One region of the Allocatenococcus thiocycli genome, then DNA from elsewhere that is predicted to be linked to it. Evidence: riboswitches for the same ligand, from Rfam matches in the RefSeq annotation. Region 1 holds a riboswitch; the other holds the start of a gene.
What was found. A riboswitch is a leader RNA that binds a small molecule or an ion and turns the genes downstream of it on or off. The one in region 1 is predicted to bind cyclic di-GMP.

Region 1 (12,398 bases):
ACTAAGCAGCTTTGCAGACTCAATATTAGAAAGAAAAGTAGGTATCTGTAACTACGCAAAATACAAGCTGACCAACGCTCGGGTTGAGGCTGGCAATGTATCTATAGGGTTACTCAGACGAAGAGCCAGAGGAGTAAGAGATACAGATTATTTTAAGTTGAAGATCAGACAAACATCGGTTCCTGATACCCACTCAACTTTTTACCCAAATATCAAGCTCACCTAAGCGGAGAAGAACCCATTTTCTAATGTGATCTGAATATCGTATCGAGTAAGTCGTGCCTACCTTATACACAGAATGACGTATTTTAAATTGTAATTAAGGTTCAAATTAGATAGTTTATTACAAAACAAATGCAACAAAATGCATTTAAATCGGTGGTCGACAGATAAGAATATTTTAGGGTGTGTTGTTTCGTGATGATATCGGTATCTCGTTATTAGGCATTAATACAAATAATGTCGTGGATTTGTCATTTTTTAATTGAGAAGCAAATCACGATTTAGAGTTGCCAAATATCGATAGCTCAATGGATGTGGGCTAGGTACCTATACTAAAAAAGTGCTGACTCTTTGTTGAAAAGAAAATGGAATAGAGCCCCCTTAAACCCTCTTTTTCGCGTTTAAAACTAAAACGAATTTTTGAACTGAGATAAAACGCAAACGCGCTCCACGAAAAGTTAACACACCCTGTAATTTGGCAGAGCAATGCCGAAACTTTTTAATCCACATGATAGGTGCTCAGAGAAGTACTGAATGTGGCTGACAATGTGTTCACTTGATTCCCCACAATACGTTCAATTAAGTGAGCATCCATTCCAAGCTATAACGATACGGAGAACAACAATGGCTGGTGTTTTGGGAATGATTCTTGCTGGCGGTGAAGGCTCACGTTTGAGACCTTTAACTGAATCTCGCAGTAAACCTGCAGTACCTTTTGGTGGTAGCTATCGTCTGATTGACTTTGCACTCAACAACTTCGTCAATGCGGATTTAATGCGCATTTACGTGCTGACCCAATTTAAATCGCAATCCCTGTTTTATCATTTAAAAAAAGGATGGAACATCAACGGAATCACTGATCGTTTCATCGACCCGATTCCTGCTCAGATGCGTACCGGCAAGCGTTGGTATGAGGGCACGGCAGATGCTATCTATCAGAACCTTCGTTTTATGGAAATGGAAGAGCCAGACCAAGTTTGTATTTTTGGTTCTGACCATATCTACAAAATGGACATTAAGCAGATGCTGGATTTCCATATCAGCAAGCAAGCTTCATTGACCGTATCGGCTCTGCGTATGCCACTAAAAGAAGCTTCTCAGTTCGGTGTTATCGAAGTGGATAGTGAAGGGCGCATGATTGGCTTTGAAGAAAAGCCAGAAAATCCTAAGTCGATTCCTGGCGAGCCTGACTACGCGCTTGTCTCAATGGGGAATTATGTCTTTGAAGCGAAAGAACTGTTTTCTGAGTTGATCGAAGATGCGAGCAACGAAGAATCTTCCCATGACTTTGGTAAAGACATTATTCCAAAAATGTTCCCACGTGGGGATGTGTTTGTTTATGACTTTAGCACCAACAAGATCAATGGTGAGAAAGAGCAAGTTTATTGGCGAGATGTCGGTACGATTGATGCCTACTGGCAAGCACATATGGACTTGCTAGAAAAAGATGCACCATTTTCTCTATATAACCGTAAATGGCCACTGCATACCTATTACCCGCCTTTACCACCTGCAACGTTCACGGATTCAGACAACGGTCGTGTCCAAATTATCGATAGCCTGGTGTGTAATGGCAGCTATATTCGAGGCTCCCGTATAGAGAAATCTGTACTTGGTTTCAGAAGTAATATTGCATCTGCATGCGATATCAGCGAATGTATACTCCTTGGTGACGTTAAAATCGGTGAAGGCTGTGTTTTACGTCGAGTAATAGTGGACAAGAACGCTGATATTGCACCCGGCACACAGATTGGAGTGAACCTTCAGGAAGACAAGAAGTACTTCCACGTGTCGGATGACGGTATTGTTGTTATTCCTAAAGGAGCACGAGTTGGCTACTAACAACTTATCTATTCTGTTTGTAGCGTCTGAAGTCGAAGGATTGATTAAAAGTGGTGGCTTGGCTGATGTAGCCAAGGCACTGCCTGAAGCGCTCCACGGACTTCAGCAAGATGTACGTATTACCATTCCCGCATACAATGGTATTGAAAGGCTTTCTGAAGCGGAGGTGTTGTTAGAGACGCAGCTAACCTCGTGGCCGCATACAGAATATCGAGTATTAAGGCTGTATCTCGGTGATACGCCAGTTTATTTGATTGATTGCCAGCCGTATTTCAACCGCCCATCAATGTACGCTGAGAACAACGAAGCGTATTCAGATAATGGTGAGCGATTCGCCTTTTTCAGCGCAGCTTGCTTAGACATGCTACCTAAGCTGGATTTCCGACCTGACATCGTACATGCCAATGACTGGCATACTGGCCTTGTGCCATTTTTGTTGAAGCATCGATACGGATCTGACCCATTTTATGCAAATATTCGCAGCGTGATCTCGATTCACAACGCAGTATTTAAAGGGGTATTTAGCTATGATGAGGTGCAATGCCTGCCTGAGTTTCACAGCAGAAGTGTACCCGATGCAGCCGTCAGTTCAACGCACATTGCGATGCTCAAGGCGGGCGTGTTAAACGCTGACAAAATCAACGCAGTAAGCCCTACCTATGCTGAAGAGTTACAGACAGAGCTTGGTAGTCATGGCATGGCGTGGGAGTTCCAACAACGAGCTAAAGATTTAGTTGGTATACTCAACGGTTGTGATTACAGCGCCTGGAATCCTAAAACCGATGCTTATCTGCCGTTGAACTACGAACCTAATCACCAAAGCATGGTTGAAGGCAAAAGTGCGTGTAAAAAAGCGCTACAGCAACGTCTGAACCTAGCCGAGAAAGACTGTGCGATGTTTGGCATGGTTTGTCGCCTGACAATGCAGAAAGGACTGCATTATTTACTGCCAGCGTTGACGGACTTCCTCAAGCACGACGTGCAATTAGTTGTTGTCGGAACCGGTGATCCAGTTCTTGCTACGCATTTAGAAGAAGTCGCTGAACAGTTCCCAGATAAGTTTGTCTTTGTTGACGCCTATGACAATGAGCTTGCTCATTTGGTTGAGGCTGGATCTGATTTCTTTTTGATGCCGTCTGAGTTTGAGCCATGTGGACTTAATCAGATTTACAGCATGGCTTATGGCACGTTACCGATTGTGCGAGGCGTAGGCGGCCTAAAAGACAGCGTGAACGATTATGATGTTGACTCGTCTGATGCAACGGGTTTTGTGTTTTATGATCCAACACCGCAAGCCTTGTTGTTAACCATGCTTAGGGCACTGTTGCTGTATACGCAAAATAATGCCGAAGTAAAACGAGTTCAACTGCATGCAATGCAACAGGACTTTTGCTGGCGCAAAGCAGCGGAAGAATATTTGGAACTCTACCATTCTGCGTTAAAGTCAATTAGCCTTGCCTAAAATTGTAACAAATGGCACCTAATTCGGTGCCTTTGTTATCGTGAGCAATCCTAGTGTGATAGGATTGCTTCCTCTAAATTAATAACAATACTATTATTACTGGTATATGACTGAGCCACTACTTTTCCATAAAACCTACTTGCACCCCACCAGTAATGAGTGGGTTGTTTTCGTGCATGGTGCTGGTGGCAGTTCTTCGATTTGGTTTAAGCAAATTAAAGCCTATAAGCAGCACTTTAATTTAGTGCTCATTGATCTAAGAGGGCATGGGAAGTCAAATCAGTTACTAAAAGAACTCATTACCAGCCGCTATACCTTTACTGAAGTTACACAAGATATTTTGAAAGTGTTGGATCACTTAAAAATCCAATCCGCGCATTTTGTCGGCATGTCATTAGGGACGATCATTGTTCGAAACATTGCGGAATTGGCGTCTGAACGTGTGAATTCAATGGTGTTAGGTGGAGCGGTTACTCGTCTCAATACACGCTCACAAATTCTCGTCAAACTGGGCAACTTTGGCAAACATATCTTGCCTTACATGTGGCTGTATAAACTGTTCGCTTATATCGTGATGCCACAGCGCAATCAACGCGAATCTCGCCACCTGTTTATCAGGGAAGCCAAAAAGCTCTGCCAAAAAGAGTTTAAGCGCTGGTTTATCTTGGCGGCGGATGTGAATCCGTTAATGAAGTACTTTAAAGACAGAGAATTAGCGATTCCCACTCTCTACTTAATGGGTGACAGAGATTATATGTTCATCCAGCCGGTTAAAGAGATGGTTGCAGCACATAAACTGAGTGTGCTCCGTGAGATCCCCAACTGTGGCCATGTTTGTAATGTAGAACGTCCGGAAGACTTTAATCAGTACTCGATTGAGTTTATCAAACAGCAAACATTAGTTGCTTAACGTTTCTAGGTGACTGGCGCCATTACGCTTACTCAATGTGGTGGCCACAACGCCAGCACGCGCCAAATTGCCCTTCATTGATTTCCGAACATTGAGGGCATTTCCAATCTTGATAGGTGTTTGGCTGAGTCTGTTTTTGATAGGCTTCAATAATAGCCAAGGCTTTCATCTTTTGTTCTGGATTCAATAACCACACGTACGGGTCGGTATCATCCCCGAATGGTAGTTCCCCCTTCAATCCGAAAAGACCTTCACCGCGAACTTCACAAAGAATTTGCTCGGTTCTCAGCAACTCACAAACGATATGCGCTTCTGCCGGATTTCTCGCTATAAATATCTTCATCAAGGGTTTCCATTTGGCTGTACTTGAGTGGGTCTGAATCTATTCATCAGCCATTTAGCAATGATAGGAAAAAGCCCAAGCAACGCAAATGAAGCTAACACGCTCGGTGAGACGATATCCGAGAGGCTTTCAATCGTTGCCAGTTGAGTACCTGCATTGAGATAAACAGCGGTGCCTGGAAGCATTCCTATTTGGCTGGTCAAATAAAAGCGGCCAACAGACATCGGGGTTAATCCCATCAGTAGGTTGATTAGAAAGAAAGGGAACACAGGGATCAATCTTAATGAGAGTAGGTAGGATGAACCGTCTTTTTTGACGCCGTCGTTAATCGCGGTAAGCTTTGAACCAAATTTTCTTTGTACCCAATCTCGTAACAAGTAACGGCTACTCAGAAAAGCCAGCGTTGCACCGATGGTGCTGGCGAACGAGACTAAAAGTAAGCTAGTCCAAAAGCCGAATAGAGCCGCGGCTAACAGAGTAACGACCGCTGCACCGGGAATAGAAAACGCAGTGATAGCCACATAGGCCGCAAAATAAACCGTAACCGCCAAGATAAATCTCTGGTCAATATAGGCGTTAAGAGCCTCTTGCTGCGCTTTGGCGTTCTCTAAAGTGAGGTACTGGCTAAAGTTAACGGCTAATAAAATGATCGTTAACAGCAGTATTAACCCAAAAACCAGTTTTTTATTCATTGTCGTACTCCAGAAGGATAGCCTTGTTCTAAAAGGTTAACAGATGCCATTGATGAAATATGTTACTTGATATTATTTGATTGATATATGGAGTAATAGACAGGTTGAGCCTGGAAAAAATTTCAAAAAAAAACCGCAGTCAAAGCTGCGGTTTTTATACGTACGATAGGTTTATACCTACAGATTAAGAAAGCGCATTTTCCAGCTCTTCTCTGCGAGATTGAGGAACGACGCTCCAGTGCGTGCCGTTTATCGCTCCTTCTAAAGCCCAGAGTAGCTCAATACTTACTTTTGCGGAGTGAGAGTCACGTATCGCTTTGTAAGCATTCAATGCACCTTTCTCTTCAAGTTGTTCAACTGATTTTATACCAGCTTTCTTAAGCATTCGTTCAGTCGCTAGTCGTAAGTTAGGCAGGTCTTTCAACCTGTCGGGCTTACTACTTGCCTGTTGCTTTTTTTCCAAATTGGCTTGTTCTAACGACTTTTTCGCTACTTCTATCAAGCGTTCACTCGATTCCCACAAGTCGTCGGAAATCGCGTAGTACTTAGTAACGACTGGAAAACCACGCTTTTTATAAACGTACGGTTTTAGCCCTTGCTTCTCGAAGTTAGATGAAGTTTGCTGGTCTGCTCGTATGTGAAGTTGATCATTCACAACCAGTGCAAACATCGTTTCATCAGCGAAAAGTCCGAAGCCACCAAACATTGAGCGCGACTTGATCGTACCAAGTGCCTCAAATAGCTTCATAGAATCTTTGAGTATCGGTTTATCCATGATGTGTTATCTCGGTGTAATTATTATTACGCCACCAAAAGTCAGGTCCGAGAGATTAGCAAATACATGCAAGCCCAATGTCATTAAAGGGTAAACTCATCATATGCATATTTGCCATCGGTAACCCCGCTACCTTCCATTTATAAAATGGTTAAGGCCGGAAGCTTTGCGTCCCACCCTTTCGGATGGTTTGCCCTGTGCGTGACATGTTGAGAATACTTTTTATCTTGAATTAACATCACAATCTAGAGATCAAAGTGTGATATTGCTTCAGTAAAACGCTGTGTTTTTATGGTGTTTGTTTCATATTTAAGATTGAAGTTTGAGTGCGAGTGGCTAGGTTATGTGAGATGGATTGTGTTTATACAAAACAGTAACTTATAAAACGTTTACTGACTGTAGTGAACAAAGAGTGCGATAAAAGTTAATTTTCGGATAAAAAATAAGCGCTCCGAAGAGCGCTTGTTAGTAACTAGTTGAGTTTTTTAACAGTATTTCGAACGACCAACTCTGGCTGCATTTCAAAAATGCGTTTTTCGTGTTCTTTGTCTTTAATACGCTCAAGCAGAATCTCGAAGGCATTTTTACCAACACGACGTTTTGGCTGGTGTATCGTTGTTAGCGGCGGAGAGAAGTACTCTGCCAATTCGATATTGTCGTAACCAATAACAGAGACGTCGTCAGGAATCTTAATACCGTTCTGTTGTAGACGGCTCATCAAGCCCAACGCCATCGTGTCATTGAAACAGAATACCGCAGTAGGGCGTTTCTCCATCGCGGTAATTTTGTCTGCGACCAAAACTGCGGTATCACATTCAAAGTTACCTTCAAGAATCCAGTCTTCATTGACAGGAATGTTGGCTTCTGCCATCGCTCGACGGTAGCCCGCAATGCGCTCTTGGCAAGCGAGTTTTTCAAAGTGACCACTCAAGCAAGCAATATCAGTATGACCATTATCAATCAGGTACTTGGTCGCGATATAACCGCCTTCCTCTGAGTTATCCATGATTTTGTCTGCTTGCGAGCTTTCTGGGCCCCAGTCCATGACAACTTTCGGAATATCTGCATGACGGTCAAGCATTTGCTTCAGCTCTTCTGTCAGGTCAGAACACATCACTAGTATGCCATCTACACGCTTTTCAGCGAGCATGCGGATGTAATCTCTTTGCTTTTCATAGATACCACCAGTGTTACACAGGATAAGCGTGTAGCCTTGGCGGTAGCAGTAACTCTCTACACCATCGATGACTTCAGAGAAGAATAGGTTGGTAGATTGTGTCACCAACATGCCGATGGTGCGAGTTGAGTTACATTTCAAGCTACGAGCAACCGCACTTGGTGCATAGTTAAGCTCATCAACGGCTTTCATTACTTTTTCTTGTGTTGCTTCTGCAACAAAACGCGTCTTGTTGATAACGTGCGAAACTGTAGTTGTAGAAACGCCGGCTAATCTAGCAACGTCTTTTATAGTGGCCATACATGGTGTCCTGTTTCGAGCTACGAATATACCGCGGAGGATAAACCTTTTTGCTGTTCGTCTTTTGTAAACTTAGCGCAACAAAAACAATGGCGCTGAGTATGTTTAGCAGTGGTTACTCCGAAGTCGGTAGAGGGTATGTAGCGACAGTGGTTGATAAAGCTCATTTCTTCCATCGAATGAAGAATCGTTATCAACCTATTAAGAAAACACAAAAACCGCTTTATTTCAGCGGTTTACATTAAAATCATATTTAATCGTTTGCGTTCACATTTTAGCCCTATGCGGGCAAGCTGGCAATAATTTAAGCAATGGTTTTGTGCCTAATAAGTCACATTTTGATTGCTAAAAAGCGAGCGATTGGAACGATTTATATAGTTAACGAATAAAAGATAGGGAACCTAAAAGACAGGCTCCCTAAAATAGGCGGCAATTATTCACCAAGAAGGTAAGCGCTGTCCAGTTTACAAAATGCAATTAATAGTTGCGCGACGCTGGCGTAGAAGCCAAATTCATCCAGTTGCTGACACTTGTGAGCGAACTTCGGTAACCAAGACATGAGTTGGCTTTCGATGAATTCATTTTGTTTAACAAAGGCTTCTTCCATGTGTTTTTCTTGCTCAAACTCATTAGAGCGAATGATCATGTTACCCAGGAAGTCCAGTTCTACCGCTAAGTGGTCGGCTGGTTCTTTTAGACGGTCGTCCACTTGGACACCAAACTCAGCCATCAACTTTTCCATCTCTTCGGCGGGTTTGTCGTTGAGTAAACCAGATTCACCAATGTACATGGAAGCGTAGGGAAGCGCGCCGTACTTTTCTGTCTTCAAGAATAATTCACAAAAGTCAGCAGCAAGCTCTAGCTGAGCATCTTCGCGGTCTTGCAGGCGATTTAGTGCGTCAACGAGGCTATCAATGGAAGGTTTGAGAGATTCATTTTCACCTAAGCCCGCCAAAAAGCTGCGAATTTCAACACTGTGATAAGCCTCCAGCTCTTTGTCTGTCAGTTCTTTGGCGAATAAGCTAGAAAACCACCAATAAATTTCGGCGCGTTTTTCGTTAAAAGCTTTCACTTCTTGCATTTTAGGCTCCTGAATGATGCCTTCTTTCTGGCATCACAAAATCAAATTCAGATGTCCTTTAAGTGTAATCAATTAAAATGAACAGCAGTAACTATAACTATGATGTTTTATGGCGAAATATGTTCATTTATTAACAGGGTTCGCTAAGCTTGTCTTGAATCAACAAAATCACTAAATCTTGCTTTTTAGTCAGCCAATGACTAGAAATGTTAATAGTTATGAATAGAATACATCTCGAATAATAAAATGACAGAAAGTGGTGTAAATGAGCTATCACGTATTAGTCGTAGAAGATGATGTTGTAACGCGTAGTAAGCTAGCGGGTTATTTCCAAAATGAAGGTTATACAGTTAGTGAAGCAGAGAGCGGCACGCAAATGCGTGAAGTGCTGCAAGCTGGTGATGTTGATCTTGTCATGCTGGATATTAACTTGCCGGGTGAAGACGGCCTGATGCTTACGCGTGAATTACGCAGCCAATCGGATATTGGTATCATATTAGTTACAGGACGCACGGATAGCATCGACAAAATTGTTGGCCTGGAAATGGGGGCAGACGATTATGTCACCAAACCTTTTGAACTGCGCGAGTTATTAGTTCGTGTCAAAAATCTGCTGTGGCGTATTTCGATTGCTCGCGATGGATCAAGTAAGGCAAACGAAACCAACGAGCAACATATAGTTCGTTTTGGCGAGTGGACGTTTGATATCCAGCGTCGAGCGCTGAGTCGTAATGGTGAGCCAGTAAAACTAACCAAAGCCGAATACGAGCTTTTGGTGGCGTTATCGTCTTACCCGAATCAAGTACTAAGCCGCGAACGTATTTTGAATATGATCAGCCATCGTGTTGATGCACCGAATGACCGTACGATAGATGTCTTGATTCGTCGTATGCGTGCGAAGATGGAGTTTGACCCTAAAAACCCGCAAATTTTTGTTACGGTTCATGGTGAGGGCTACATGTTTGCTGGTGATTAATCACCACCACGAGACAAGATAAGAACAAAAAAGGAGAGCGCTTGCTCTCCTTTTTTGTCTGTGCAAATTGCATTGAGTAATGGCGTTAACTCATTGACTTCTGTGGCTCGACCATAGGTGTTTCGCCGACGACATCACGTAAGCGTTGCCAGATGCTGCCAAGGTACTCATGCCAGAAAAGCTCCGTTTGCTCTAAGTAACGTGCTTTTGGCGAGTATTTATCCCAAGCTTGATTAACATTTTCAATCGCCAAGTAGTTTGTCGGCGCCGGGATTGGTTTTATGCCTGCTGCATTAAATTCATACAGCGCCCGGCTCATATGGCTCGCCGAGGTAACTAAAACCATTTCCTTTTGCTGGACAAACGCCGCAGCCTGACGTGCCTCTTCCCACGTGTCTTTGGCGTCTTCCAATAAAATGATATCGGATTTCGCTACACCGAGCGCCAGAGCCACGTTTGCCATCATACGCGCATGGCTGATTTCAGAACCGCCGTCATAGCCGGAAAGAATCAATTTAGCGCCAGGATACATGCGCAAAATTCGGATTCCCTCGGTCAAACGCATGAGTGCGGCACGGCTTAGCTGAGAAGTGGGTGGAATTTCGTCATCGATAACATGACCATTGCCGAGTACCATCACGTAGTCGATGGTCCCTGAAACGGGTAGAAACGCTTTGTGTTCACGTTCAAGTGGCATAAGAAGCTTGCTTGAAACAGGCTGGAAGGCAACAAGGAAAATGCCGACAAATGAGAATAAAACAACGAAGCAGCCGGTTTTACGCTTAGTGGTAAAACTAATGAGAGCCAGGCCCAATAATCCTATCAGCAGCAATGCTGGTAGGGGCATGAGCAAAGCTGACACTACTTTTTTCAGCTCAAACATACATAAATAGTCCGAAAAAACATCAATTGAAAATAAAAATGAGGGTATTCCTCTTTATTCCTGCTTTCCTTGTGCCAGAATAGCGACACAATCCGATATGATAACTCAGCAGAAGTGACAGAAGACCGCAATTTCGACGATATCGCCCACAAATTTGCAAAAAATATTTACGGCTCCGATAAAGGGGAGATCCGCCAAATCATTGTGTGGGAAGATTTTCTACAGATTCTAAGTGAATTAGAGGCAGACCAGCAACCCCTAGAAGTTTTAGATGCAGGTGGTGGTTTAGCACAAATGTCTCAAAAGCTTGCTAAGCTCGGACATCGTGTCGCTTTATGTGATCTATCTTCGGAAATGCTGCAACTAGCCAAACAGGATATTGAAAATAATGGTTTGCTTGAGCAGTATCGCCTGATTCATTCACCTGTCCAGTCCATTGGCGAGCACATGGACAGCCAGGTGGATCTTGTCATGTTTCATGCTGTGATGGAGTGGCTGGTCGATCCTAAGACGGCGCTCGAAACGGTACTGGAACAAGTCAAACCGGGGGGCATTGCATCGATAATGTTCTATAACCACCATGGTTTAGTCTACAAAAATGTGGTTTGTGGCAACATTCCTCATATTTTGGACGGTATGCCCCATCGAAAAAGATTTAAACTACAGCCGCAAAAAGGCCTGAAACCAGAAGAAGTTTACCAATGGATAGAAGACTCCGGGTTCAGTATTTGTGGTAAATCTGGTATTCGCTCATTCAGTGATTACATAGGAAATATGCAATACATGGGTGATTACGAGTTTGAAGATGTGTTGGCGCTAGAAAAACAACTTTGTCGACAAGAGCCATACCTCTCATTAGGTCGCTACATTCACGTGTGGGCCAAAAAGAAAGAAAAACAGGAATAACAATGAGTGAGATGACTCTCGATGCTGCAGAACAACCTATTGATGAATTGGTTGGCTGGGTTAAGCAGCAAGATTTCTCGTTGAACCTGACCACAGAGCGCTTGGCATTCTTGATTGCCATCGCAGTACTAAGTAATGAAAGGTTTGACGATGAATTGGGTGAAGGTGAACTGCACGATGCGTTCGCTATCGTTACTCGATTATTTGATGAAACGGGGGAAGCCTCTGCTTTCAGAGCGAACAACGCCATCAATGAGATGGTTAAGCAGCGTTTGATCAGTCGCTTTGTCAGCGAGGTGACGGATGGGGCGAGTATTTACCGTTTGTCGCCACTGGCGATAGGCATCACGGACTATTACGTCCGTCACCGTGAGTTTTCAAAACTTCGCCTTTCTATTCAGCTGTCTATGGTTGCGGATGAAATGGCGAAAGCAATTGAAGCAGCCCAAAAAGGTGGCACACCGGGTCACTGGAAGAAAAACGTGTATGGAGTACTTAAATATTCCGTAGGCGAGATCTTCGATCAAATCGATCTTAACCAGCGTGTTATGGACGAGCAGCAACAATCTGTAAAACAGCAGATTGCTGACCTGCTGAATAAAGATTGGCGCGAAGCGATTAATAACTGTGAAGCGTTATTGTCAGAAACGTCGAGCACGCTGCGTGAACTTCAAGATACCTTGCAGGCAGCAAGTGATGAGCTGCAAACTCAGATCCTCGATATTCAGGAGCTTGTTTATGGCGATCCTGAGCTTGAGTTTATTGAAGAAGCCCTGTTTGGTCTGCAAATGAAGCTGGACCGAATCACCAGTTGGGGCCAGCAAGCGAT
Region 2 (12,398 bases), on a different contig from region 1:
TTCGCCTAGAGCTTATGCTAACTTAGCGATAAATGAGATTCACTTACAAAAAGATATTTATCTCTTTAAGGAAAGCTTTATGAGTAAAGATAACCATTCTGCGGGGAAGTGCCCGGTGATGCATGGCGGTATGACATCTACGGGGTCTACTGTTATGGATTGGTGGCCGAATGCCCTAAACCTAGATATTCTTCATCAGCACGATAAAAAGACCAACCCTCTGGGTGAAAGTTTTAGCTATCGTGAAGCATTGAAAACGCTGGATGTAGAAGCGCTGAAAAATGATCTAAAAGATCTGATGACAGATAGCCAAGAGTGGTGGCCAGCGGATTGGGGTCATTACGGTGGTTTGATGATCCGTATGGCGTGGCACTCAGCAGGCAGTTATCGTACTGCTGATGGTCGAGGCGGTGCATCTACCGGTAATCTGCGCTTTGCGCCACTAAACTCATGGCCAGATAACGGCAACCTGGATAAAGCTCGTCGTCTGCTGTGGCCAATCAAGAAAAAATACGGCAATAAAATCAGCTGGGCTGACTTAATGATTCTGGCGGGTAACATGGCATACGAATCAATGGGTCTGAAAACCTTTGGTTTTGCATTCGGTCGTGAAGATATCTGGCACCCAGAAAAAGATACCTACTGGGGTTCTGAAAAAGAGTGGTTAGCGCCTTCGGGTGTTGAGGGGAGTCGTTATTCTGGCGAGAGAGACCTAGAAAACCCTCTGGCAGCTGTAATGATGGGTTTGATTTACGTAAACCCAGAAGGTGTCGATGGCAATCCGGACCCGTTAAAAACGGCAGCTGATATGCGCGTGACCTTCGCTCGCATGGCGATGAATGATGAAGAGACGGTAGCACTAACTGCTGGTGGCCATACGGTGGGTAAAGCGCACGGTAATGGTGATGCTGCGGAATTGGGGCCAGAGCCTGAAGCCGCAGATATTGAAGAGCAAGGCCTTGGCTGGAACAACCATACATCGCGTGGCATCGGCCGTGATACGGTGACCAGCGGAATTGAGGGCGCGTGGACCACTCATCCTACACAATGGGATAACGGTTTCTTCAAAATGCTGCTTGAGCACGAATGGAAGCTGACAAAAAGCCCGGCAGGTGCTTGGCAATATGAACCAGTAGAAATTGCCGAAGAAGATAAACCAGTCGATGTTGAAGACTCCTCAATCCGTTACAACCCTATGATGACGGACGCCGACATGGCGCTTAAAGTCGATCCTGACTACCGTAAGATTTCAGAGCGTTTCTACCAAGACCCAGCTTACTTCAATGAAGTCTTCGCTCGTGCTTGGTTCAAACTGACTCACCGTGATTTAGGCCCTAAAGCTCGGTATGTTGGCCCTGATGTGCCGGCTGAAGACTTAATCTGGCAAGACCCTATTCCAGCGGGTAACACTCAATACGATATCGAAGCGGTTAAAGCGAAGATTGCCGCAACTGGCCTGAGTGTTTCTGATTTGGTTGCGACAGCATGGGATAGCGCTCGCACATTCCGTCGTTCGGATCTTCGTGGTGGAGCAAATGGTGCGCGAATCCGCTTGGCCCCGCAAAATGCTTGGCAAGGTAACGAACCAGAACGCCTGGCGCGAGTGCTGGGAGAGTTAACGCAAGTGGCAGAAGAATTTGGCATCAGCGTTGCAGACGCGATTGTTCTTGCGGGTAACGTCGGTATTGAACAAGCGGTGAAAGCAGCAGGATTTGACTTTGACGTGCCATTTTCGGCTGGCCGTGGTGATGCGACAGCAGAGCAAACTGACGCAGAGTCATTCGACGTTCTGGAGCCGCTGGCAGATGCTTTTCGTAACTGGCAGAAGACGCACTACACAGTTACTCCAGAAGAGATGATGCTTGATCGTGCGCAATTACTTGGCTTGACCGCGCCAGAAATGACAGTCCTGATTGGTGGAATGCGTGTACTTGGTACAAACCATGGTGGTAGCAAGCATGGAGTATTCACTGACCGCGTTGGTGTATTAACGAATGACTTCTTCGTCAACCTAACTGATATGGCATACAGCTGGAAACCAACAGGCCGCAACTCTTATGAGATTTGTGATCGCAAAACGGATGAAGTGAAGTTCACTGCAACTCGCGCGGATCTTGTGTTTGGTTCAAACTCTATCTTGCGTTCTTACGCGGAAGTTTATGCTCAGGATGATAACCAAGAGAAGTTTGTCAAAGACTTCATCGCTGTCTGGACGAAAGTGATGAATGCTGACAGGTTCGATTTGGTTTAACGAACTAATTCTGTCAAATACAGACTGAGTAATCAGTGTTCGTGTTTAAAAGCCAGCAGTATCTCTGCTGGCTTTTTGCGTATCCATGTCAGACATTTTTTATTTGTATAACGTTGCTTGAATGAAAATCGTAACGGCAGATATGTATCGCTTTATCTTACCCAAATACACTTTTTGAACGATTGGTAACGTTCCCTTTTTATTCTGAGTTAAACCAATGTGAGTTCGTTGTTGCGTATGAAATTTGATCGATATTTAAATTACCAAATTTATTGTCATAAAAATGCCAGTTTTTAGTCAATAAATCAGTTGCTTATAAAGAAGTGGCTAATGTATCTAAACAATTTTATTGTAACCGGATCCAAGTCAGTTTCATTAAGGGTTTGTTAGCTACGTGTATTCATATATAAAGGCGTTCGGATGTCTGACTATTGTCAGAGTTTTATATCCTTAATCTTATTGATCTTGAATTGTCATTTTTCGTTGTTATGCTTTTTCGCGTGGTTAGCAAAGGCTTACCCACACTCAGTTCATCATCTCTTCTCTTGTAGGATGCATGACTGAAAAGGCAAAACCTCCGAAAGGGGGTGACGCAAAGTCTCCGATCTAACGGACATTTCCTATGATAGCGGGACCGCCAGTTTTGTATTTCGACTTATTAAATTCGTTCGATTTTTAGTATCAAACTCTTTGGTCTGATATTTACATTCACGGATGCATTCAGTCATTTGTTGATTCTGTTTGTCTGTGAATGGCTAAGTTTTACCTAATTTCGGGAACGTTACCGAAATTGGTGTGGTTTTTAGATGATTTCGAATGGGTTATGCCGTTGATAGTTTGTGACATTTCTGAGGGTTAACCACTTCTGGAAAATTGAATATTTTGAGAATTTTATTAACAGAGGTAAGTAAAATGCGTTCGACAAAAATGAAAGCGGGAGTCCCTATTTTAGGGATTTTAATGGGAACAGCGGCAAGTCAGTTAGCTTTTGCAGCACAACTTCAACCTGGTCCAGAGCCAACGTTACACACTCAAGAAGCTTACGCTCCTGAGAGTAATTTTACGGCTAAATGGACCCGTGCTGATGCTCGTCAGCTCAAGCGTATGTCTGATCCAATGGCTGGGTCACGTGAGAACTCTATGCCACAAGAGTACACGATGCCGAGCGTCCCTCAGGATTTTCCTGACATGTCCAATGAGCAGGTATGGGTATGGGATTCATGGCCACTGACTGATGCGGATGCCAACCAATATAGCGTGAACGGACAGGAGATTATTTTCTCACTTGTTGCGGATCGAAGCCTAGGTTTTGATGAACGACACCAGTATGCGAAGATCGGCTACTTCTATCGTCCAGCGGGTATTCCAGCAGAGGAACGCCCAGAAAACGGTGGCTGGACTTATGGTGGCCTTGTTTTTGACGAAGGTGTCACCGGACAAATCTTTGAGGATCAGTCATACAGTCATCAGACGCAATGGTCTGGCTCTGCCCGAATTTTCCCAGGTGGTGAAGTCAAACTTTTCTTTACCGATGTTGCGTTCTATCGTGACTCAAACGGCAATGACATCAAGCCATATGACCCACGCATTGCACTCAGTGTCGGTAAGATACACGCGAATAAAAATGGCGTAAAATTCACCGGATTCGATAAGGTGATTAATCTTCTGGAAGCTGACGGTACCTACTATCAGACGGCTGAACAAAACCCTTACTTTAACTTCCGTGACCCGTTTACGTTCGAAGATCCTGCTCATCCAGGCGAAACCTTCATGGTCTTTGAAGGTAACTCAGCAATGGAAAGGGGCTCGGCGAAGTGTACCGAGGAAGATCTAGGTTATCAGGATGGTGACCCGTACGCTGAAACAGTCAGAGATGTGAATGCATCGGGTGCGACATTCCAGATTGGTAACGTTGGTTTAGCGCGAGCGACGAATGATGACCTTACAGAGTGGGAGTTTTTACCACCGATCCTTTCGGCGAACTGTGTTACTGACCAGACCGAACGCCCTCAGATCTATCAAAAAGATGGTAAATACTACCTATTCACTATCAGCCACAGCACGACGTTTGCAAGTGGTATCACTGGTCCGGAAGGGGTGTATGGCTTTGTAGGTGATGGTATCCGTAGTGATTACCAACCACTGAACCAAGGTTCAGGTCTTGTACTTGGTAACCCAACCAACCTGAACTTCTACCCAGGAACGCCTTACGACCCAGATTACAACCAGCCAGCAGGTCACTTCCAGTCTTACTCACACTATGTGATGCCTGATGGGTTGATTCAATCATTCATCGATACTATCGGCGTTAAAGAAAACTTCCGACGTGGTGGTACTTTGGCTCCAACAGTGAAAGTCCTGATTGATGGTGACACTACTGAAGTCGATTACTCTTACGGGACGAGTGGGCTAGGTGGCTGGGCAGATATCCCTGCAAATGTAAACGTTAATCCGAGCGGCGTGATCCAGAAAACGCTTAAATAGAATTCCTGAAGTTGTACATGTCATCAATCAGAGGGGCGGGCATTCCGCCCCTCTATGATAATAAGAAGGATTATGCGCTTTAAACTTAACTCACTGACGGGCATAACACTTGTCACTGTTGCCTGTGCTTCATTTGCATTGTTTACTGCCAGTCTCTCACTTTCTGGCGTTGAATTAGCGTCTGCGAGCTCGTCTCAATTTACTCGCCCTTCAGAATGGTCCCCTTATCGGCCAGCTATACATATTACTCCCAACAGACATTGGATGAATGATCCTCAGCGTCCTTTCTTTATCGATGGTGTCTGGCATTTCTACTATCTCTACAACGCTGATTACCCAAATGGGAATGGGACGGCGTGGTATCACATGACATCTAAAGACCTAGTCCATTGGCAGGAACATGGTGTAGCTATTCACAAATATAAAAATGGTCTTGGCGATATTCAAACGGGGAGTGTCGTCGTTGATACCAAAAATACAGCGGGCTTTGGTGCCGGAGCGATTATTGCTATTGCGACTCAGCAACACGACGGTGTACAGCGTCAGTCACTCTTTGTCTCAACCGATGGTGGTTACCACTTTAAAGAGTATGACGATAACCCAATCATGGATAACCCAGGGGCTGAACATTGGCGTGATCCCAAGGTCATTTGGGATGAGGAGAACCTTCAATGGGTAATGGCGCTTGCGGAAGGGCACAAAATTGGCTTCTATACCTCTTCAGATCTTAAACACTGGACATATCAATCCGATTTCCAGCGTGATGATCTTGGTCTTCTCGAGTGTCCTGATCTGTTTCAACTCTCGCTTGATGGTGATCCTAATAACATTCGCTGGGTGCTTGCATCCGGAGCGAATGGTTTCAGAATAGGAAAAACGACGGGCACGGCTTACTGGATTGGAAGCTGGGATGGAAAGCGCTTTATACCAGAAAGTGAAGAACCACAGTGGCTGGACGCAGGAGCTGATTTTTATGCGATGGTGTCGTGGCAAGATTCCAATTTAGGTGCTGACCAGCGTCTTGAATCTCGCTACGCGATTGGCTGGCTTAACAATTGGGGTTATGCCAACGAGTTGCCCACTAAAGCATGGCATGGAGCCGCGAGTTCTATTGTTCGTCAAATAAAACTGCGTACTGTAGATGGAACCCCAGTCCTTTTCTCCCAGCCGATTGAGGCAATAGCAGGGCTTGAAGGCGATGCTTATACTCGCTCGGCCGTTGAAGTATTAGAGTCATCGAACACAAGTTTCCCTAAGCCGATATCTGACGCTTACCGCCTTAAAGTCGATCTTGACGCACACTCAAACGCTAGTGAGTTCCAGTTACAACTCAAAGGAAAGGACGGTCATTTTGCCATTGTAGGGTATGACTTCGAACACGAAACAGTGTTTATCAGACGCGATAGGGATGCAATAGCAAGCTCAATGCCTGATGTATATCGTGAGGAACGTAAAGCGGTAGTTCGTGCCCATAACAGTATCGTAAAACTAGACATCATTGTCGATACGTTCTCCATCGAGGTCTTTGTTAACGATGGTGAGATGTCGCTGTCTAATCTGATATTTGGAACTCAGGACGCCAATGAGCTTACGGCGGTATCTGTTGGAGGAACCACCGTACTCCGTAACCTAGAACTTACGCCACTGAAGGTTACTCCGATTCAGCGTTACTCTGGTGAGGGTGCGAAGAAATAAGAGTTTAATTTGGCAAGCTAAAAGAGCGTGATGGCTTGCCATAATTTGTTCACATTTGCCTCAGAGTCGCTAAACCGACTAACTAAAACATTCCGGCAATTAAGACTAACGCAAAAATAACAGCCAACATAACCAGAAAAAATTTCATCATTAATCCAAGATCATTACTACCACCACGTGGTGGTTTATTGCAGCAGCTCATGGTTGGTCCTTTGTTACTGAGAAATGTCGATCTGATGATAATGGTTACCCTTGGGGGAAGGTAAAGGGGAGCTCTCAGGTAAGTCTACCTTTACAGAAATACTAGAGACTAATGAAGATCGACACTGATATCGCTCAGTAGACATTCCTGATGATGTGGCCCGCCGATAAACTCGGCTTGTCCCCGAATTTGGCTGCCGACCGTTAGCTCGTCGACGTTGTCAAAGGTGAAACAGTCTAAATGGGAGCCTAGCTCGGTAAAGCAAGGGCCAAACTGACGATCGACCTGCTCGATGAGTAAACGTACCCGATGCTTACCATTATCACTCTGGCTAATTGCCAGCACCTGGCCGGTTAGGGTGGATTGATTGGGGGCTGCCGAAACTCCGCTCATAGTTGGCTCCGTAAAAAATAACAAGATGCACACCAGCAGTGTAGAAGGTGTGCATCGGCTTGTTAAGTACCCGTTCAATTCTACTTCTTAGCTCGGGTGGATTTTTTCTTCTCAGCGACCGGTTGTTCTTTCGGTTCGGGGATGGCGTCACTGGTCAACTCCGCATCCATGAACTCGTCTGGCATGGGTACATGCTCACCAAGCTCATCGGAAAATGCCATTTCAACCATATCCGGTTGCGGAGCCACACTTAGGTCGCTTACTTCTTCGTGAAAGAAGTCTTCAGGACCTGGTGCGGGCACGTCGTCAAACGCAGCCGCTTCGTTGAACTCAGCAGAACCGTTGGGTGCCGGTGCACTCAGCTCATCGTGACTCTCTGCAACTTCTTCAACGCCTGTAGGGGGAGGACCGTCGTCTGTGACGAATGCCTGAGCCGATGTCTGAACATCAGGTTGTGACTCAGTAATATTGATATTAATAGTCTGTGCCATAGCAGCCCCCTAGAAATAAAGGATGGTGATTTGACTGGTACTGTCTTCAATGGTGCCGGATACAGTTTTACCGCTGCCTTTTGCGGCATTGAGCATCATAAACATATTAGTTGAGCTGTCGGTATTGCTAGGCTTAATTTTCCGCCAGCCGATGGTATCGATATACCCCCAGACATTTTTTGAGTGTGGAGTCGAATAGGTACGAAGAATTTTTTTGTTAGAAAAGTTCATGAGTATTTCTCCTAATTCATGTATGCGGCATAAATTTTACTACCGTCGATTTGTACCGAGACGGGTCTATCGAAGGCTCGCGCGTTTACCAATAGATTGAATACATTACTGACGCCATCATTGCTGATACCATCTATTTTCCGCCAGCCGATTCCTGCGAGGTAGGCCCAGCAATTGTTCGTATGAACGGTGGCATACGTGCGTGAAACCGCGACGTTGTGCTTCCATTCTTTCGCCGCTGCACCACCGACATTGACGTTAGCCGTGATATTGTTGCTCACGCGAGTAATATCGCTGACGGTTACCTTGGAGTCGGCACCGCTGTAGCTTTTGCTGTTGGGTGTCGAGGTATTGGAGAAGCGATTATTGCTGCCCGATGGATACGGGTCGTTACTGTCGCCTGAGTTAGCGTTGGTATTGAGATGGCGTTGCCCATCAGCTTGCTCAATATCGACCAGATAATGGCTTTCATCGGTGTTGTTGGTTTTGTTTTCATCGACATGCTCGATGATCATCCCCTCGCCGGGTAAGTATTGATCGTAACCGCTTTTTTGACGGTTGCTGAGCAGGAAGTACTCCTTGCTGTTGACGCTACCAATCGGAAGCTTGTAAACCTGTGCGTTGTCGCTGTAGGGGTTGAGGTTAATAGCCTGGGCACTGTTGAAGATCACCCCAGGTGTGACCCACCCAGCTTGTACCTTACACCAAGCGGTCGGGTGCGCTGGGGTATTACCGCCATTGTTCCAGCTGCCGCCCGCCATTAAATCCCAGCTACCAGTACCGCGACTTGAATAGTCGGTGTCGTATAGATCTGGCCATCCCATTAGCAGATGCCCTAATTCGTGCGACATGACGCCGACCCTGCCATTTTCTGGTGCCATAAAATAACGATCGACCACCACTCCATCTACGTTCTTGGCTGCGGCGCTCTATACCATCCGGCTGTTGGACCGCTGCCGGATACTTGGCCCTGTACATCTAACTTGTTGTAGGACACTTCGCGATAGTATTCACGCATACTGTTGCCACCGAGTGAAAACAGCAGGTTATTAAAGTGACTCTGTGGTTGCGTGGCGGTTTTATCTGAAAAGTCGACGAGCAACACCAGCGCTCGTCGCACTCCGGTTACCGGAGCCGACTCAAGAGTGTGGTTATGAGAGCGGGTTTTTGCCGGGCGTCCGGTGATAAGCGTATAAGTACGCATATCAAGCAAGTCGACCTGATCGACCTGGTCCAGTAGGCTACCGTGTAAGAAAGCATCCTTGGACTTGTCTATCTTGTTATGCAGATCCGGGTCCGGAGGCATAATACATAAGTCTCTACACATAATATAAATTCCTTTTGCCATTATATTACGTTCGATTTCTGGTTATCTTTTAACTGCTTGGCCAGAACGATAGCACGTGCTTACAAGGGCAAGCTCGTTACCAAATGAAGCAGCTGATTCAGTCTTAAATAAGAACATGTCTTGTAAGATTCACGTTACTACTCCACCTGTCCCTGCGTTGGCAGAGATGTCTCAAACTCTTCTTATTTATACTTTACTCAACTGCGCGCATAAAGCTTTGGTCAAGACAATCGGCAAGTCAAATACAGCAAGGGCTACAGCCTAGTTTGGCAAGACAGAAGGGGCTTTGAAAACGAGCTAAAATGAGCGGTTAAGAACGATAATATTGAGTAAGTGTGTAAATACTCACTAACAATGAGGCGACGTAAAAATAAAAGATATTTTTTAAGTAATTGCTAGTTGTTAAAAGGAGAGCTTTTAAATGCGCAAAGTTGCATGTTGGTGAATGTGTAGAGGTTTGTTTAACTTTTTGCGTGATTCCAGACTGCTCGCATCTAATATAAAAATAGTATCACTATCGTGATTAATTTTCTGTTTGCTCAGATTGTTATAATACGAAAAAATTTATCTGATTTTTTTGTTGAAAGCAGGTGATTATTCGAGTGTGTTTGGGGGAATGGATTCCTCAACTATACGCTATTTTCTAGCTAAGTAGAGGCAGTCCTGATTACACTGCCAGCGTCTAAGAATAGCGTTGTAAAAAGGTGGACCGATGCTCCACCTTATTCAAAATAGTCTGAACAGATCGAAACAAACTTAGTCTTGGGAGCTAAGTTTTGCATTGAGCTCAGCATAAGTGTGCAGGAGCTCTGTCAGCGTCTTAACCCACACAAATACATCCGTCGGGGTGTTTTCAAGCAACTTTTCTACTTGCTCACAATGGGTTTCAAGTGTGATGGCTTCTTCCAAACGAAATGAGATCGCATAGAAATGCCAAAGGATCAGGCGTGTCATTCTCTCGCTGTTTTGCTTCGCGTTCTCGGAGTCATCAAAAGCTTGTTGGACTTCACTTAGCGCAATAGCCGTCATACGCAGCATCGCATCGAGGCGGGCAGACAACATACGGTCTTCACTATCCACTTCTTCTTGATCAAAAGTAAACAGCTCATTCATCACGTCTTCTGGCACCATTTTGCTGATCATGCGAGCACTAAACTCTTCCAACTCATGACGAGGCATGGTTACAAGGCAATCGAAGGTGTAATCACGAAGCATAAAATCACTCTAGTTTGGTAATAAGTTTCAGTCCTTGCATTCTAAGTGCTGAGATTTCGATTACCACTGTTTATTCTCGTTTGGGAGTGACTTTTATTGTGAGTAAAAGAACGCAGAAGTGTACGAATTTAGAGCAAAGCGCACCATTAAAGTGCTTTTAGTAGCAATGAATTCGCTCCAGGTAAGTCTTTTCTTTTACTCTGTTTTGATACTCGAGCGGGGTAACATTCACTAGCTTCTTAAACTCTCGAAGGAAGTGGGGTTGGTCGCTGAAACCTAAATCTGTCGCTAGATTAGAAAACGTGAGATTGCTGCTGTGATTGATATCGTAAACGGCTGACTGGCAACGAATAGCGCGGCTAAATCCTTTCGGCGTCAGTCCAATATCATTTTTGAACATACGCTGCAAAGTTCGGCAGGTATATCCTGAAAACCTCTCCAGTTCCTGAACTTGGATATTCCCTTTGTGCTGGCAAATTTTGGCGACGATTTGTCGGGTCACGTTCGTCGAATCTCGTGGGCTTTTCCTAGTGAGAAACTGGCTTACTGCTTCAACTTGATTCGAAAAATCTTTTGCTGCTAAAACGTAGTCAATGAGTTCATTGGAGTGAGGCATAACATCTTGTAAACAATATTCTTTGTTCGTGAGTTCTCCTGCTGAGGCCTGTAAAAAATCGGGCTTAACTCCTGGATTAAAGCGGACACCGAAATAGCGATGGCCCCGTTCAAATAGTACTGACGAAGCCTCTAATCTCGTACCACAGACTAACGCACCGGAAGTGTCTGCATCGCAGTCAAAGACGATATCGATACACCCATCTGGAATAGCAGTCGTTGAGGATTCTGAACTTCCGGCTTTAAAGCTGTAGAAGTGAGACACTTCGGGGTTGCTGGTTGATAGACGCGTAAGAAACTGCTCTGAACTCAAAACAAACCAAGGCTGTTTTGAGTGAATCCCCGAAATATTGAACATCATTGATGAAGCCACCATTCACTTCTCCTCACTGCTCAGCGATAAGCCGCCAAAGTAAGCAAGTAAAGCAAGCAAGGTGCCATATTTTCGCCAGATGCCTCCTGTTCCCCAATGTCGCAAAAATTCAATACGCCAAGAACATTGCTCAATAGTATCGAAAGCAATGGCTCAAGAAGGAAACCGCCAGATTCACATATAACGGATTTCTTGAGCACATTGATGAATGCATGAAGCAGCAAACAAAAAACTATATGGATATAGGTGGCGTTATGTCAGACAGCACAAAAATTGATTTTATCTACCTTTCAGAGCAGGACATGATTAAAGCGGGTGTAACGGATATGCCTGCGTGTGTCGACACCATGGAAGAGATGTTCGCACTGCTCCAAAAAGGTGACTACCGAATGGCAGGTGCGAACAATGATTCGCACGGCGCAATGGTGACATTTCCTGATGAGTCCCCTTTCGCGAACATGCCTAAACCCACCGCTGACCGACGTTTGATGGCGATGCCTGCATACCTTGGCGGTGATTTCCAGACTTGCGGAGTGAAGTGGTATGGCTCGAACATCGCCAACCGAGAGAAAGGTCTGCCGCGTTCAATCCTGATGTTCATCCTCAACGATATTGAAACCAGTGCTCCACTTGCCTATATGTCGGCAAACTTGCTTTCTGCGTATCGCACAGGCGCAGTACCCGGAGTGGGCGCGCGCCACCTTGCGAGAAAAGATGCCAAAGTGATTGGTTTGCTTGGCCCTGGCGTAATGGGCAAAACCACCGTCGCCGCCTTTATCGCAGCCTGCCCGCAGGTCGATACCATCAAAATTAAAGGTCGTGGCAAAAAGAGCCTGGACAGCTTTATGACTTGGCTCGCCGCTTCTTACCCTCAAATCACCAATGTTCAGATTGTCGATACCGTAGAAGAGGCGGTTCGAGATTCCGATCTGGTGACTTATTGCAACTCAGGAGAGACCGGTGATCCGACTACTTATCCGGAAGTGAAGCGCGAGTGGGTAAAACCGGGGGCATTTCTTGCGATGCCAGCCAGCTGTCGTCTCGATGAAGGGATGGAAAAGTCTGATGTTCGCAAAGTAATGGATAACAGAGGGCTGTAT

Region 2: linked by a shared signal. The riboswitch ahead of L9Q40_RS07385 (glycoside hydrolase family 68 protein) and the one ahead of L9Q40_RS01470 (TfoX/Sxy family DNA transformation protein) in region 1 are both predicted to bind cyclic di-GMP.

The regions. Positions count from the first base shown of each region.
Region 1 covers NZ_CAKLCK010000001.1:318,225-330,622, forward strand. Annotated here, with positions in the region: gene L9Q40_RS01440 (ISL3 family transposase) at 1-226, shown strand, start outside; gene glgC (glucose-1-phosphate adenylyltransferase) at 847-2,064, shown strand; gene glgA (glycogen synthase GlgA) at 2,054-3,526, shown strand; gene L9Q40_RS01455 (alpha/beta fold hydrolase) at 3,633-4,436, shown strand; gene L9Q40_RS01460 (putative signal transducing protein) at 4,465-4,779, opposite strand; gene L9Q40_RS01465 (TVP38/TMEM64 family protein) at 4,779-5,471, opposite strand; gene L9Q40_RS01470 (TfoX/Sxy family DNA transformation protein) at 5,656-6,246, opposite strand; cyclic di-GMP riboswitch class I at 6,363-6,451, opposite strand; gene purR (HTH-type transcriptional repressor PurR) at 6,719-7,723, opposite strand; gene torD (molecular chaperone TorD) at 8,157-8,804, opposite strand; gene torR (two-component system response regulator TorR) at 9,070-9,780, shown strand; gene elyC (envelope biogenesis factor ElyC) at 9,866-10,663, opposite strand; gene cmoM (tRNA uridine 5-oxyacetic acid(34) methyltransferase CmoM) at 10,778-11,569, shown strand; gene mukF (chromosome partition protein MukF) at 11,572-12,398, shown strand, end outside.
Region 2 covers NZ_CAKLCK010000019.1:109,393-121,790, reverse strand. Annotated here, with positions in the region: gene katG (catalase/peroxidase HPI) at 80-2,251, shown strand; cyclic di-GMP riboswitch class I at 2,809-2,893, shown strand; gene L9Q40_RS07385 (glycoside hydrolase family 68 protein) at 3,164-4,735, shown strand; gene L9Q40_RS07380 (glycoside hydrolase family 32 protein) at 4,808-6,430, shown strand; gene L9Q40_RS07375 (hypothetical protein) at 6,741-7,025, opposite strand; gene L9Q40_RS07370 (hypothetical protein) at 7,106-7,516, opposite strand; gene L9Q40_RS07365 (hypothetical protein) at 7,526-7,747, opposite strand; gene L9Q40_RS07360 (M6 family metalloprotease domain-containing protein) at 7,759-8,598, opposite strand; gene L9Q40_RS07355 (hypothetical protein) at 8,655-9,074, opposite strand; gene L9Q40_RS07350 (exoribonuclease R) at 9,852-10,310, opposite strand; gene L9Q40_RS07345 (helix-turn-helix domain-containing protein) at 10,468-11,301, opposite strand; gene L9Q40_RS07340 (ornithine cyclodeaminase family protein) at 11,553-12,398, shown strand, end outside.